DNA from 2 places in the Streptomyces sp. NPDC059850 genome. Region 1 is predicted to be linked to the other one. Evidence: riboswitches for the same ligand, from Rfam matches in the RefSeq annotation. Region 1 holds a riboswitch; the other holds the start of a gene.
What was found. A riboswitch is a leader RNA that binds a small molecule or an ion and turns the genes downstream of it on or off. The one in region 1 is predicted to bind cobalamin.
Positions count from the first base shown of each region.

Region 1 (5,165 bases):
GAGAGCCCGGTCCTTCCACCCCGGCTCCGGCCGACGGCCCTTACCCGCGAGGTAATCGACCGTCCGCGCGGGTGGCGGCAAGGTGAGGGTCGTGGGGCCCCGAGTCGGCGCACTCCGGCTCGGGGCCCGGCGTTGACCAACGCCCCTTCCCCTGACGGAGGTTGATTGCCATGTCCGCAACCCACGTGGGCCGTACCGCACCCGCCGACGCCCCCGCGGCCCGCCTCTGGCTGCGCCGCTTCCTGGCCCTCGACGCCGCCGTCACCGGCGCCAACGCCCTCGCCTACCTGGCCGCCTCGGGGCCTCTCCGCGATCTGCTCGGCGTCGACCGGGCACTGCTCGCATGCGGGGGAGTGTTCCTGCTCGTGTACGCGGCGGGCGTCGGCTTCCTCGCGTCCCGGCGGCACCCGCCGGTCCTCGCGGTGCGGTGTGTGGTGGAGGCGAACGTGGCGTGGGCGGTGCTCAGCGTCGCGGCGCTCGCGCTGTGGCTGTCGCCGTCCACCGCCGGGACCGTGTGGATACCGCTGCAGGCTGCCGTGGTGGCGGGCTTCGCGGCGCTGCAGTACGGCGCGCTGCGAGCCGCCACCGCGCGTGGCTGAGCCACGAGCGCGACTCCCCGTGGCGGGTGTTGTGCCGCGAGAAAAAGTTAGGTAAACCTAAGTGCGGCGCGGAAGTGAGGCCGCGCGCCTGTCCCGACCGGGGGCCGGGGCAGGAAACGGGCCGGGGTGCGCGAGGCGCCCCGGCCCGTAGGGTGTGTGTCCGGGTCAGGACCCGGACAGCTCGCCGCGGACCGTGCGGGCGGCGGCCACCAGGTTCTCCAGCGAGGCGCGGGTCTCGGGCCAGCCGCGGGTCTTCAGGCCGCAGTCGGGGTTGACCCACAGCCGCTCGGCGGGAATGGCATCGAGCCCGGCGCGCAGCAGTTCGGACGCCTCCTCGGCGCTCGGCACGCGTGGGGAGTGGATGTCGTAGACGCCCGGCCCGGCCTCGCGCGGGTAGCCGTGGGCGGCCAGTTCGCGCGCCACCTGCATATGGGAGCGGGCCGCTTCCAGGCTGATGACATCGGCGTCGAGGTCGTCGATGGCCTGGACGATGTCCCCGAACTCGGCGTAGCACATATGGGTGTGGATCTGCGTGGCCGGACGCACCCCGGTGGTGCTGAGCCGGAAGGCCTCGGTGGCCCACGCCAGATACGCCGCGCGGTCGGCGGCGCGCAGCGGAAGGGTCTCGCGCAGCGCGGGCTCGTCCACCTGGATCACCGAGCTTCCGGACGCCTCCAGGTCGCCCACCTCGTCGCGCAGAGCCAGGGCGACCTGGCGTGCCGTCTCACCGAGTGGCTGGTCGTCGCGGACGAAGGACCAGGCCAGCATGGTGACCGGACCCGTGAGCATGCCCTTGACCGGCCGTGAGGTCAGGGACTGGGCGTACGCCGTCCAGCGCACCGTCATCGGCTCGGGCCGGGAGATGTCCCCGGCCAGCACCGGCGGGCGGACGTAGCGGGTGCCGTAGGACTGCACCCAGCCGTGCTGGGTGGCCAGGTAGCCGGTGAGCTGTTCGGCGAAGTACTGGACCATGTCGTTGCGCTCGGCCTCGCCGTGCACCAGGACGTCCAGTCCGGCCTTCTCCTGGAAGGTGACCACCTCCTGGATCTCGGCCTTGATCCGCTCCTCGTACCCGGCCGTGTCGATCCGCCCGGTCCGCAGGTCGGCGCGGGCGGCGCGCAGCTCGCCGGTCTGCGGGAAGGAGCCGATGGTGGTCGTCGGCAGCAGCGGCAGGCCGAGGTGGGCGCGCTGGGCCGCGCTGCGCTCCCCGTACGGCTGGGAGCGGCGGGTGTCGGCGTCCGTGACCGCGGCGGCGCGGGCCCGTACCGCCGGATCGTGGGTGATCGGCGAGTCGGCGCGGGAGGCCAGCGCGGCCCGGTTGGTGGCGAGTTCACCGGCGATGGCGTCGGTGCCCCGGGCGAGGCCCTTGGCGAGGGCGACGATCTCGGCGGTCTTCTGCTTCGCGAAGGCCAGCCAGCGCAGGATCTGCGGCTCGATGTCCCGCTCGGCCGCCGCGTCGAGCGGCACGTGGAGGAGGGAGCAGGAGGCGGCCACGTCGACCCGGTCGGCAAGACCCAGCAGGGTGCCCAGCGTCGACAGGGACTTCTCCAGGTCGTTGACCCAGATGTTGCGGCCGTTGACCACGCCCGCCACCAGGCGCTTGCCGGACAGTCCGCCGACGGCGGCCAGCGCGTCCAGGTTGGCGGCCGCCGCCTCGGTGAAGTCCAGCGCGAGCCCGTCGACCGGGGCCTTGGCCAGCACCGGCAGGGCGTCGCCGAGCCGGTCGAAGTAGGTGGCCACGAGCAGCTTCGGCCGGTCGGCGAGCGCGCCGAGGTCGCGGTACGCGCGCTCTGCGGCGTTCAGCTCGGCCGGGGTGCGGTCCTGGACGAGGGCGGGCTCGTCCAGCTGCACCCACGCGGCGCCCGCCGCGCGCAGGTCGGCCAGCACCTCCGCGTACACCGGCAGCAGCCGGTCGAGCAGGGTGAGCGGGTCGAAGTCCGCGGCCACCCCGGGGGCGGGCTTGGCGAGCAGCAGGTAGGTGACCGGGCCGACCAGGACGGGCCGGGCGGTCAGGCCCAGGGCCAGGGCCTCCTTCAGCTCCGCCACCTGCTTCGTGGAGTCGGCCGAGAACACCGTGTCCGGGCCCAGCTCGGGCACCAGGTAGTGGTAGTTGGTGTCGAACCACTTCGTCATCTCCAGCGGCGCCACGTCCTGGGTGCCGCGCGCCATGGCGAAGTAGCCGTCCAGGGCGTCGGCCTCGACGGCGGCGCGGTGCCGGGTGGGGATCGCGCCGACCATGACGGTGGTGTCGAGGACATGGTCGTAGTACGAGAAGTCGCCGGTGGGCACCTCGTGGACGCCCGCCCCGGAGAGCTGCCGCCAGTTGGTGGCGCGCAGTTCGGCGGCGGTGGCGCGGAGGGCGTCGGCGGTGACGCGGCCCTTCCAGTAGCCCTCGATCGCCTTCTTCAGTTCCCGGTTCCGGCCCTGGCGGGGGTAGCCGTACACGGTGGCCCGTGCTGCCGCGGCCGCGGTCTTGCTGGTCACGGAGATCTCCTTCGCGAGATGAATCCCTGAGATCCCGGCGACGGGACGAGAGCGCGAAGGGTGACGGAACCCGGCGGAAGACGACCCCGCGCGGCACAGCGCGGTCATCCGCCTGGTAGGTACGCCGACCCGCCCTCGAGGTCACCGAGATGCCGCGCACGAGTGGTTCGTACGCGGGCCACTGGCAGGTCTTCGGACTCGCGGGCACGTCCTCCGGGGGAGGACACCTACTGGCCGTCGCTTCCCAGGCCCGATGTCGCCGGGCCCAGTGCACATGACGGCGGTCGTTCCCGCTCACCGCTGCGGGGCAGTCCCGGATTCCCACCGGGTTCCCTCTTGCGACGCGTCCCGCCTGGCGGACGGGGCGAACCAGCTGCACCGGCCAGCCTACGGGGTGGGGCGCGGGAGGGAAGAGGGCCGTCCGCCATCCGGATGGTGAGGTGGGCCACCCTCTGGGCCACCTCGCCGACGCGGCCCGCTCCGTCAGGCGCCGAAGCGCTGGCGCGCGTCCTCGATGCGGTCGAGGTACTGGTGGGTCCAGCCGCACAGGGCGTCGACCGTGGTGCGCAGGGCCCGGCCCGGCTCGGTGAGGGTGTACTCGACCCGCGGCGGCACGGTGGGGTACACCTTCCGGTCGACCAGGCCGTTGCGCTCCAGCATGCGCAGGTTCTGGGTGAGCATCTTGTGGCTGACGCCCTCGACCTCGTTCCGCAGCTCGCTGAAGCGCAGGGTGCGCTCGCCGATCGCCTCGATGATCAGGAGTGCCCACTTGTTGGCCACGTCCGAGAAGATCTCGCGCGCCAGGGAGTCCGCGCGCCTCAGGTCCGCGTCCTCGGGCAGGCCGTTGAGCTGTTGTTTGGTCACCATCAGGGCACTCTCCTACGGTTTCCCAGTCACCGCAAGAGAGTGCTGTCGCTACGGCGGCATCGGTGGAATATCACATTCGGATAACGCGGTGTTCGTGGGTGAACTTCCGTGCAAGCGCAGGCATCTCACGGTGCGTCAGCAACTGAAAGGTGTTCATCAATGCTTCGGAAGCGCTCACGTTTGATCGCCGTGCCGCTCGCGGCCGCCGCCCTGAGCCTGACCTTCGCCGGTTACCAGGCCGGGGCGGCCGAGCCGTCGGCCCCGTGCCTGGCCGACGCGACCACGCTGCTCGGTGACCTCGACGGCGACACCTACCCGGACAAGATCACCAACCCCGGGCACACCGGCACCGAGATGACGGTCCAGTGGGGCGCCAAGAACGGCTCGTTCGGCAAGAAGCTCCCCGTCAAGGACCTTCTCGGCGCCAAGAAGGGTGAGATCGCGACCGCCGCGGTCGCCGACTTCCGACACGACGGCACGCTGGACATGGTCGTCAACATCGTCGAGCCGTCCGGCGGCGACGACCCCTCGACGGCCCGCCTCGCGGAGTACCGTCCCGGCCCGCTGGACCGGACGAACCTGCGGTCCGCCGACGCCGAGCACTCCGACATCGGCGACCACGGCGAGGCCAGGCAGCTCACCATCGCCCGGTACAACGACGACGCCTACCCGGACCTCGCGATCCGGAACAACGGCGGCGACGGGCAGATGGACCGCGACGTACGGCTCTCGAAGCCGGGCGGCGGCCTCGCGGACTTCGACTACGAGGCGTTCCAGAAGTACGGCGAGGCCGGGTCGTGGGCCGAGCCCCCGGCCATGCCCACCGACGGCTGGAAGCAGTTCTACAAGCCCTGCTCCTGACCATCGCCACCGGGCGCCGCGGCATGTCTCAGGACACCGCGGCGCCCGGTGCGCGTTCTTTCACCGCTCAGCCGACGTGGACGTGCGGCCTGCGCGCCCGGTCGGGTTCGGCCTCGCGGAGGACTTCGCGGGTGACGGGGGCGACCTCGCCCTGGCCGAACAGGAAGAACCGCAGGAACTGGGCGAAGGGGCTGCCCTCGGTCCACTCGAAGTAGATGTGCGGCCTGCACCCGGTCTCGTCCCGTACGTGCAGCAGCAGGGCGGCCAGCGAGTTGGGGATGCTGGAGCCGTCGAGGGTCAGGACGCGGTAGCGGCCGTGCAGCACCTCGCCCCGTACCCGTACCGCGGATTCGA
Region 1 is NZ_JBHWJI010000006.1:65,583-70,747, forward strand. It holds gene ACFV9T_RS06925 (ABC transporter permease) at 1-2, shown strand, start outside; gene ACFV9T_RS06930 (hypothetical protein) at 171-599, shown strand; gene metE (5-methyltetrahydropteroyltriglutamate--homocysteine S-methyltransferase) at 765-3,083, opposite strand; cobalamin riboswitch at 3,249-3,472, opposite strand; gene ACFV9T_RS06940 (winged helix-turn-helix transcriptional regulator) at 3,567-3,950, opposite strand; gene ACFV9T_RS06945 (FG-GAP repeat domain-containing protein) at 4,110-4,811, shown strand; gene ACFV9T_RS06950 (APC family permease) at 4,879-5,165, opposite strand, start outside.

Region 2 (5,165 bases), on a different contig from region 1:
CGGTGACGATGTAACGGATCTCAGTCATGGTCATCGCTCCTGGTGTACGGGGAGGGTGATGCTTTCGATGGGGAATACGCGCATATGGGCGCTGGTGTTCACGTCGGGCTCCGGCGGGGCGGAGAAACCTCGCGCTCCACATGTCGGATGACAGGGCCGGGCAGTTCCCGGCGGGGACGGTCTTCTCCTTGTATGACAGAGCCTCCGCTTGGTGAGCGCCCTGCCGCCCCGGCCCGTAATGGTGAGCGGACCCCAGCCGTTTCCGGAAGCCAGCACAGGGAGTGCCGAAGATGCCGCTGACCGATACCGCCGCGCCGCCGCGACCGGCGCCCGACGAGGCGGAGCCGTTCGGCGCCCGGGTGCGCCGCGCGCTGCCGCCTCCCGCGCTGGCCGGATTCCTCGTCCTCCTGGTGGTGTTGATGACCGCCTCCTACGCCGTGGGGCGCGCCGCCGGTCCGGTGGATCCCGGCATCCACCGGAGCGTGCCGCAGGACGACGGGGGCGGCGGCATGGGCACCCACGGCATGGGACCGCTGAGCCACGGCGCGTGGACGGAGGAGCGATGAGCGAGCGCCCGGACGCCACGTCCCCTCCGGCCGACACCTCCGACGCGCCCACCCACACCACCGACCTGCTGATCGGCGGCATGACGTGCGCGGCCTGCGTGAACCGGGTGGAGAAGAAGCTGGCCCGCGTCGAGGGCGTGAGCGCCTCCGTGAACCTGGCCACCGGTACGGCGCGGGTCTCTCACCCGGAGACCGTGACCTCGGATGAGCTGATCGCCACCGTCGAACGGGCCGGATACACGGCCGAGCTCCCGGCCCCCGCCCCCGGAACCACCGACGGGGATCTTTCCGTGGATTCCACGGACGGGTCCGATGGGCAGGACCGCGAAGCCGCCGGTGACGTCGAACGGCTCATCTTCACCGCGGTGCTGGCAGTGCCGGTGATGGTGCTCTCGATGGTTCCCGCCTGGCAGTTCGACCGGTGGCAGCAGGTGTGTTTCATCCTTGCCACTCCGGTCGCGACCTGGGGCGCGTGGCCCTTCCACCAGCGGGCGTTGCGCGGCCTGCGGCACGCGGCGGCCACCATGGACACCCTGGTGTCCCTCGGTGTCCTGGCCTCCTACGCGTGGTCCGCGTACGCGCTGCTCTGGGGTGGCGCTGGCGTGCCGGGCATGCGGATGCCGTTCAGCCTGCTGCCCTCGGCCGACGACGGTGTGCCTCACATCTATCTGGAGGCGGCGGTCGCCGTCCCGCTGTTCGTCCTCCTCGGACGGCATCTGGAGGCGCGGGCCCGGCACCGGAGCGGTTCGGCGCTGCGGGCGCTCGCCGAACTGGGTGCCAAGGACGTGGAGTTGCGGGAATCCGGCGGCAATCGCCGCATCCCGGTGTCCGCGCTCACCACGGGGCAGGAGTTCGTGGTGCGCCCCGGCGAGAAGGTGGCCACGGACGGGGTGGTCGTCGAGGGCGGATCGGCGCTGGACCTGTCCCTGGTCACCGGCGAGAGCGTGCCGGTCGAGGTGACCCCCGGCACGGCCGTCGTCGGCGGGGCCGTCAACTCCGGCGGTCTGCTGGTCGTACGGGCCACGGCGGTCGGTGCCGACACCCAGCTCGCCCGCATCACACGGCTGGTGACCGAGGCGCAGGCGGGCAAGGCCCGGATGCAGCGGCTCGCCGACCGGGTGGCGGGCGTCTTCGTACCGGTGATCGTGGCCATCGCCGCCACGGTGCTGAGCTTCTGGCTCGGCGCGGGTGCGGCAGGTGAGTCGGCCGTCACCGCGTCCGTGGCCGTCCTCGTCGTGGCCTGCCCCTGCGCACTGGGACTGGCCACACCGACCGCGTTCCTGGTGGCCAGCGGGCGAGGAGCGCAGCTCGGCGTCCTCGTCCGCGGCCCGGAGGCGCTGGAGCGACTGCGCCGCGTGGACACCGCCGTACTCGACAAGACCGGCACGCTCACCACCGGCCGCATGTCCCTGGCCGACGTGGCGGTGGCGGAGGACGGGCCGGAGGAGAAGGATCTGCTCCGGCTGGCCGCGGCCGTGGAGCAGGGCTCCGAACACCCCATCGGCCGCGCGGTGGTGGCGGCGGCCCGCCGCGACGCGGCCGATGACACCGGTCTGCCGGAGGTGACGGAGTTCCGGGCCCAGCCCGGAGAGGGCGTGTCCGGCCACGTCGAGGGCCGCCGTGTGCGCGTACGCCGCCCGCGTCCGTCGGAGCCTCTGCCGGACGCACTGCGCGAGGCACGGGATGCCGCCGAACGCGCCGCGCACACCGCCGTCATCGTGGAGATCGACGACCGCCCGGTCGGGCTGCTCGCCGTCGGTGACACCTTGCGGCCCACCAGCCGCGAGGCGGTGGCGGCGATGCGCGCGCTGGGCATCGAGCCGGTGTTGGTGACCGGTGACGGGGCGGCCCCCGCCCAGGCGATGGCCGAGCAAGCGGGCATCGGGAAGGTCCACTCCGGAGTGACTCCGGAGGGCAAGGAGCGGATCGTCGCCGCGCTGCGCGCCGAGGGCCGGTGCGTCGCGGTGATCGGCGACGGAGTCAACGACGCCGCCGCGCTCGCCACCGCCGATCTCGGCATGGCCATGGGCGGTGGCACCGACGCCGCGATCGGCGCCGCCGACATCACCCTCGTACGGGAGGACATGCTGGCCGTCGTCGACGCCATCCGGCTCACCCGGCGCACCCTGAGCACCATCCGCGCCAACCTCGTCTGGGCTTTCGGCTACAACGTGGTCACCGTCCCGCTGGCCGCGACCGGCTGGCTCAACCCCATGGTCGCGGCCGCGGCCATGTCCGCGAGTTCGGTCCTGGTCGTCACCAACAGCCTGCGGCTGCGGGCCTACGCCCCGGGCGGGCGGCGGACCGGCACACCGCCCGCTCCCCTCGCGCCCCATGACTCGGCGGACACCGAGCACGGCCGTACGAGAAGGAAGAACGATGTCCTCAGCGACCGATGACCGCACCCCGCCGCTGCGCCGTCTGAGAGACGCGGTGGCCCGGGGAGCGCGGGCGGCCCTGGTTCCGGTGGGCGGCTGCGCGCTGGCCCTGGCCCTGCTCACCGGCTACACGGCGACCGGGGCGGCGGGAGTGCCCGTCCCGCGGATCGAGGTCAGCGCCGGCCGGATCATCCAGTCCCCCGGGCACGTGGCCGCCGCGTACTTCGAGATCCGCAACGTCGGGGACCGGGACGACACCCTGGTCTTCGCCGACTCCCCGGAGCTGGGCGTCTCCATGCTGCGCGAGCCCGACAAGAGGCGGCCGGGCGCCGTCCGGTGGGCGAAGAAGGTGGCCATCCCCGCGCACAGCACACTGCGGATGAAACGGGGAGGCGTCCATGTCGCGGTCCTCGACCCGCCGATGATGAAGCCGGGCGAGAGGGTGTCCTTCAACCTGTGGTTCACCGGCCGCGGCCGAGTGGGGGCCGAGGCGATGCGCTCTCATCTCATCGAGCCGTGAGTGTGGTTCGTCCGCAGCGCCGTGGAGCCGCGGGAGATCTGGACGTGCGCCCTTTATCCGTCACTCAAGGAAAAGTAGGATCGCCCGGTCATCACCGCGACGGGATACAGGAAGCCGGTGCGAATCCGGCACGGTCCCGCCACTGTGACCGGGGAGTGGAACCCTTCGAAGAGGCCACTGCGCACGAGCGCGGGAAGGCCGGGGGAACGTCGATCCGGGAGTCAGGACACTGGCCTGTCGCGGGCCCGTTCCGAGGAGCGCGGACTCCCCAGGAGGCTTTACGTGTACGACGGCACGCTGCGTCTTCCTTCTCTCCTCCGGCCTCTCCCCCGGCCCGGCCGCCCCGCCGTACCGGGCGCGGTGCGGTCCTGGCCCTCGCCCTGTCCACGACAAGCCGCCGTCCCGCGCCGTCACCATCCACCAGCACCCGGCCGAACTGATGCTGGCCCTCGGACTGAAGGACCGGATGGTCGGCACCGCCTTCCCCGACTCGGCCGTCCTGCCCCGGTACGAGAAGGACTTCGCGTCCATACCGGAGCGGGCCGCGAAGGAGCCGTCCTTCGAGAATGTCCTGGAGGCCGAGCCGGACTTCGTCTACGGCGGCTGCGGCAGCGCCTTCGCCAAGAACGCGGGCCGGTCCCGCGAGGCGTTCGCCGACGCGGGCATCGACACCTACCTCAACCGCGAGTACTGCGGCATGAAGCGGGTGTCGATGCGGGACACCTACGACGAGATCCGCGCCATCGGCACCATCTTCGGCGTATCGGAGCGGGCCGACCGGCTGGTGGCCGATCTCCAGGGACGCATCGGCAGGACCACCGAGGCGGTGAAGGACGCACCGCCAGTGCCGGTGTTCGTGTACGACAGCGGCGACAAGGCGGCGTTCACCGCCGGTGGCAAGAGCCTGGGCACCGAGATCATCCGGCTGGCGCGCGGACGCAATGTGTTCGCCGACCTGAACGAGGTCTTCGGGGACGCGTCCTGGGAACAGGTGGTGGCCCGCAAGCCCGAGGTCATCGCGCTCTACGACTATCGCGGCGCGGGCAGCGTGGCGGAGAAGAAGAAGTTCCTCCTCTCCCAGCCCGCCCTCGCCGACGTGCCCGCCATCAAGAACAAGCGGTTCGTGGTGCTGCCGCTGACCGCCACTCTGGTCGGCGTCCGCCCGCCGTACGCGGTGGAGGACCTCGCCCGACGGCTGCACCCCGAGCGGTTCCGGTGACGGCCCCGGTGAAGTCCTCGGTGACGACCCCGGTCAAGGACGCGCCCGCGCCGCCCACCGAGCGAGGACACCATCCGCAGGGCCGGGCGGCCTACCCGCTGGCCCTGGCGATCCTCGTCGTCCTGCTCCTGGTGTCCCTCACCGCAGGGCTGGCGATCGGTTCGGTGCGGGTGCCGCCCGCCGAGGTGTGGGGCATCCTGGGACACGGTCTCGGTGCCGACTGGTCGGAGCCGGTCTGGTCCCGGGCGCGCGAGACGATCGTGCTGGACGTACGGGCCCCTCGGGTGCTGCTCGGGGCGGTGACCGGCGCCGGGCTCGCGGTGGTGGGCACCGCCATGCGGGCGCTGGTGCGCAACCCGCTCGCGGAGCCGTATTTGCTGGGCGTGTCCTCCGGGGCGTCCCTGGGCGCGGTCGTCGTGATCGTCTCCGGTGTCGGCCTCTTCGGCACCGTGTCCCTGTCGGTCTCCGCGTTCGCCGGGGCC
Region 2 is NZ_JBHWJI010000070.1:11,673-16,837, forward strand. It holds gene ACFV9T_RS37210 (heavy-metal-associated domain-containing protein) at 1-28, opposite strand, end outside; gene ACFV9T_RS37215 (hypothetical protein) at 291-566, shown strand; gene ACFV9T_RS37220 (heavy metal translocating P-type ATPase) at 563-2,965, shown strand; gene ACFV9T_RS37225 (copper chaperone PCu(A)C) at 2,946-3,464, shown strand; cobalamin riboswitch at 3,524-3,717, shown strand; gene ACFV9T_RS37230 (ABC transporter substrate-binding protein) at 3,694-4,683, shown strand; gene ACFV9T_RS37235 (FecCD family ABC transporter permease) at 4,704-5,165, shown strand, end outside.
Region 2: it holds a riboswitch for cobalamin, as region 1 does, so the genes downstream of both, ACFV9T_RS37230 (ABC transporter substrate-binding protein) here and metE (5-methyltetrahydropteroyltriglutamate--homocysteine S-methyltransferase) in region 1, are expected to answer to the same signal.